2 regions of the Microbacterium azadirachtae genome follow, and region 2 is predicted to be linked to the other one. Evidence: riboswitches for the same ligand, from Rfam matches in the RefSeq annotation. Region 2 holds a riboswitch; the other holds the start of a gene.
The links. Region 2 has a riboswitch for thiamine pyrophosphate ahead of NFX31_RS15300 (ECF transporter S component). Riboswitches for the same ligand answer to the same signal wherever they lie in the genome.
Positions count from the first base shown of each region.

Region 1 (2,462 bases), 1.8 Mb from region 2:
GATCTGGCGATCTTCGAGACCGGCGTCGTGTTCCTGCCCGAGCCGGGCGTCGTGTACGGCACGGAGGACGTTCCTCCGCTGGGGATCCGTCCTTCGGACGAGACCCTTGCCGCCCTGAACGCATCGATCCCGCCGCAGGCGCGCCACGTGGCGGCGCTGTTCACGGGGCACGTCACCCCGCGTCAGCCGGGCCGCGCGGCCGAGGAGTACGGCCTCAGCGAGGCGCTCGACGCCGTGCGCGTGATCGCGGATGCCGCCGGCGTGCCGATCGACGTGGTGCAGGGCAGCCGCGCGGCGCTGCACCCCGGCCGCACCGGCGTGCTGCAGGTGCGCGGCGCCGAGGTCGGCTACGTCGGGGAGCTGCACCCGCAGGTCGCCGCGGACGCGGATCTGCCGGGTCGCGCCGTCGTCCTCGAGCTCGACCTCGACGGCGTGCTGGCGATGGCCGGCGAGCGCGTCGTCGCGGCGTCGCTGTCCACGTACCCGGCCGCCACGCAGGACGTCTCGCTCGTGGTCGCCGCCGAGGTCCCGGCGGCCGACGTCCGCGCGGCGCTGGCCGAGGGCTCCGGGGCGCTGCTCGAGTCCGTCCGCCTCGTCGACGACTACCGCGGCGAAGGCGTGCCGTCCGGGTCCAAGAGCCTGACCTTCGCGCTGCGCTTCCGCGCCGACGACCGCACGCTCACCGCGGCCGAGGCAACGGAGGCGAAGCTCGCCGGCGTCGCGGTGGCGACCGAGCGGCTCGGGGCGCAGATCCGAGACTGAGACGCGACGCGCACGACGCGGGAACGCCTGCACGACCCGGATCCACGGATCCATCGTGCAGGCGTTCTCCCGTCCTGCACCCGGCGCACGGCGGACGCTGCGCCGGAGGCGTTCGTGGCTAGACTGACCGGCAGTGACACGGGGTGCCGCATCCGCGGCTGAGATCACACCCGTCGAACCTGATCTAGGTCGTACTAGCGAAGGGATGTCGCGATGAACGCGCGTCTGGAATTGTCGTCCGAGTCCGTGGTGGAGTCCGCCGCGGGCCTTCTCGAAGAGCTGCGGGCCGAGCCTCCGCTCGTGCACTGCATCACGAACTCGGTGGTGACCGGCTTCACGGCGAACGTGCTGCTCGCCCTCGGCGCCGCACCCGCGATGGTGGACATCACGGGTGAGGCCGGCATGTTCGCGGCGATCTCGTCCGGACTGCTCGTCAATCTCGGCACCCCGACGCCCGAGCAGCGCTCTGCGAGCCTCGAAGCCGTCGGAGGAGCACGCACGGCGGGGACGCCCTGGGTGCTCGACCCGGTCGCGGTCGGCGCCCTGCCGGTGCGCACGGCGCTGGCGCAGGATCTGCTGGCTCTGCGCCCGACGGTGATCCGCGGCAACGCCTCCGAGATCCTGGCCCTCGCCGGCGTCTCCCAGGGCGGTCGCGGTGTGGACGCCCTGGACTCGACCGAGGCCGCGGCCGACGCCGCCCGCGACCTCGCCCGCCGGACCGGGGGAGCGGTCGCCGTCTCCGGTCCCGTCGACCTCCTGGTCGATGCGGACCGCGAGCTGCGCCTGGGCAACGGCGATGCCCTGCTCACACGGGTCACGGGAGGCGGCTGCGCGCTCGGCGCCGTGATGGCGGCGTTCCTCGGCACCGCCCGCCGCACGGGCGACAGCCCGCTCCTGGCCGCGTCCGCAGCGACGCTGGTCTACACCCTCGCCGCGGAGGACGCCGCGGCGAGGGCCGCGGGGCCGGGCTCGTTCGCGGTAGGTCTGCTCGATGCGCTGTCGGCGGTCGAACCCGGGCGGATCGCGGCGCGGGCCCGCGTCGAGACGGGTGTCGCCGCATGACCGCCGTCGACCTGCTCGACGCGGTGCCCGCCCCCGAGACGGCTCCGCCGGAGCGCGGAGGCGACGCGCTCGCGTCCCGTCTGCGCGCAGACGATCTCGCGCTGTACCTGGTGACCGATCCGGTGCTCAGCGGTGAGCGGGGCGTGGCCGCCGTGGTCGACGCGGCGGTGACGGCGGGCGTGCGGATCGTCCAGCTGCGCGACAAGGAGGCAGACCACGCGTCGTTCGTCGCACAGCTCGAGGTGCTGTCCCGCGTGATCGACGGGCGGGCGCTGCTCGTCGCCGACGACCGCCTCGACGCGGTCCTCGAGGCGCGGCGCCGTGGTGCCCGGGTGGACGGCATCCACCTCGGCCAGTCGGACGCGTCGCCGACGGCGGCGCGTTCGCTGCTCGGTCCGGAGGCGATCGTCGGCCTCACGGCGAACCGTCCGGAGCATCTGGACGCCGTGCGCGCGCTGCCGCCCGGGACGGTGGACTATCTCGGCGTCGGCGTCATCCGCCCCACGAGCACCAAGCCGGATCATCCTGAGCCTCTCGGCGTGGCGGGGTTCGCGGCCTTCGCCGCGCAGAGCCCGCTGCCCTGCGTCGCGATCGGCGGGATCGGGTACGACGACGTCGCCCCGCTGCGGGCGGCCGGC
Region 1 is NZ_CP099706.1:1,321,158-1,323,619, forward strand. It holds gene pheT (phenylalanine--tRNA ligase subunit beta) at 1-762, shown strand, start outside; TPP riboswitch at 892-985, shown strand; gene thiM (hydroxyethylthiazole kinase) at 976-1,824, shown strand; gene NFX31_RS06270 (bifunctional hydroxymethylpyrimidine kinase/phosphomethylpyrimidine kinase) at 1,821-2,462, shown strand, end outside.
Region 1: another riboswitch for thiamine pyrophosphate. It lies ahead of thiM (hydroxyethylthiazole kinase); the one in region 2 lies ahead of NFX31_RS15300 (ECF transporter S component).

Region 2 (2,462 bases):
GTGAGCAGCTCGCGCGAGGTCCACGCCGACGGGCGACGGCCGCGTCGCCCGCGGAGCTCCTCCTCGGCCTCCACCAGCCCCCGCAGCGGATCCAGGAGACCGGCGAGGGTCAGGGCCAGCGTGGACTTGCCGGCACCGTTGGGGCCGACGATGACCGTCGCGGCAGCGTCCGGCACCGTCAGGTCGAGGCCGCTCTGCACCGCGGAACGGCGGTCGCGCGACACCGCGAGATCCCGGGTCGTGAGCACGCCCTCCCCGGCCGACGGCGCCGGCGGCAGCACCGGGAGGTCGACCGGGTGGCCCGGCACCCACACGCCCGCGTCGGCCAGAGCGTCGCCGTACGCGCCGAAGACGTCGGCGGGCCTGCCGTCGGCGAGCAGTCCGCCGCCGGCGCCCACGACGATGACGCGCGTCATCAGGTCGGCCCAGATCCCGGTGCGGTGCTCGATGACGACCAGCGTCGCGCCCGTCGCCTCGACCACCCGCTCGACGCTCGCGCGGATCTCGCGCACGCCGTCCGGATCCAGGTTGGCCGTCGGCTCGTCCAGCAGCAGCAGCCCGGGCCGCATCGCGAGCGCGCCAGCGAGGGCCAGGCGCTGCTTCTGCCCGCCGGACAGCGCGGACGTCCGGCGGTCGAGCGGCACGTCGAGACCCACTGCGTCGAGCGCCTGCCCGACTCGCTCGGGGATCTCCGCCGCGGGGACGCCGAGGTTCTCACAGCCGAACGCGACGTCGTCGCCGACCCGGCTCAGCACGACACCGGCATCCGGATCCTGCAGCACCAGGCCGATGCGCCCGCGGCGGCTCTCCGGATCCGCGCCGTCGACGAGAAGGGATCCGCTGCGCTCGCCCTCGTCGGCGTCGCCGAGCAGCCCCGCCATCCCCGTCAGGAGGGTGGACTTGCCCGCGCCGGAGGCGCCGAGCAGCAGCACGCGCTCGCCGGGCTCGATCGTGAAGGACACGTCGCTGACCGCGGGCAGGCGGCGGCCGGCGTAGCGCCAGCCCCACCGGTCCGCGACGACGCGGGCCGCACCCGCGGTCATGTCAGACCTCGCGACGCAGCTCGCGTCCGGCGGCGAAGCGGCTGAGCGCACCGGTCGCGGCGAGCGCGCGCACCAGCAGCCAGCCGAGCACGCCGGCGAGCACCGCACCCGAGACGACGAGGGTGCCGAGGTAGATCGCGTTGAACTCGAGGCTCTTGAGGATGTTCGGCGAGCTGCCGTAGAACAGCTCGAACACCCAGGCGCCCACCGCCGCGGCGACACCGGAGAGCGCGGCCACCGGCAGCGAGAAGCGACGGTAGAGGAAGACGGCGAAGATCAGCTCGGCACCCAGGCCCTGCGCGATGCCCTCGAGCACCGTGGATACTCCCCAGATGTTGCCGATCAGCATCGAGACGACCGCCGCGACGACCTCGACCACGAGCGCCGCGCCGGGCTTGCGGATGACGAGTCCGCCGACGACGCCGCCGAGCAGCCAGATCCCGACGGCGATCCCGCCGAGGCCCGGGGTGAGTGCGTCGGCGGCCGAGAACCAGGCGTAGCCGATGGTGTTCCAGACCCAGAAGACCAGGCCGATCGCGACGCCCAGGACGGCGGCGACGACGATGTCGACGACCCGCCAGTTCAGGCGGCGCGCGACCGCTCCCATGCTCGCGTTGCGTGCGGTTGCCGTTGCATGCATGACTGTTGCTCCTCCCTGCGCCGGCATGATCCGGATCAGGTTCGACGGTCGAAGCGCGATTCGCTCCCTCTCAGCCCGGCTCGCCGGACTCCCGTGGTGATCCGCCCATCTTAGCCCCGGCCGAGAGGCGCCGCGACCGGCGGCGTCGCACCCGGTCGCCGCCCGTTCCGGAGCACCGGATCCCGCGCCGGAACGCACGAGGGGTGTGCGGCGACCGACGTGCGCGCGGATTCCCGCGGCAGAACGGCGTTCGGCTGCCGGTGATCGACACGGCCTCCCGATACGGTAGGAGGGTGAACGAAGACGACGGCCCGGCGGCCGCACAGGGCGATCCCGAGCTCGTCGACGCCCCGGCCGAGACCGCCGCAGCGGATTCGGCGTCCGCCGTCGCGACGCTCGACGCTCCGGCCGAGGTCGCCGAGTCCTCGGACGACCCGATCGCAGGCGACGCCCCTCCGCCGGAGGACCCGAACGCCCCGGCCACCGACGCCCCCGTCTCCGGGGGCCCGGTCGTCGGCGCCGACGCCGTCGACTCCGCGGAGACGGTCGAGCCCGCGGGCCTGTTCCCGGCGCCGGCGCCCGCCCCCGAGGCCGGCCTCCTCTTCCCGCCGACCGACGCTGCCGTCCCGACCGCCCCTGCCTCCTCGGCCGCGACCGGCACGGTCCTCGTCGACGCCGCCTCCGCCGACGCCCCCGCCGCCACGTCCGGCGCCGCGCGTACCGAGGTGCGACCGCTGCCGTCGGCCTCGCTCGTCCGCGGGCCCGATCGCACCCCGACC
Region 2 is NZ_CP099706.1:3,228,400-3,230,861, forward strand. It holds gene NFX31_RS15295 (ABC transporter ATP-binding protein) at 1-1,043, opposite strand, end outside; gene NFX31_RS15300 (ECF transporter S component) at 1,045-1,683, opposite strand; TPP riboswitch at 1,679-1,788, opposite strand; gene NFX31_RS15305 (D-alanyl-D-alanine carboxypeptidase family protein) at 1,977-2,462, shown strand, end outside.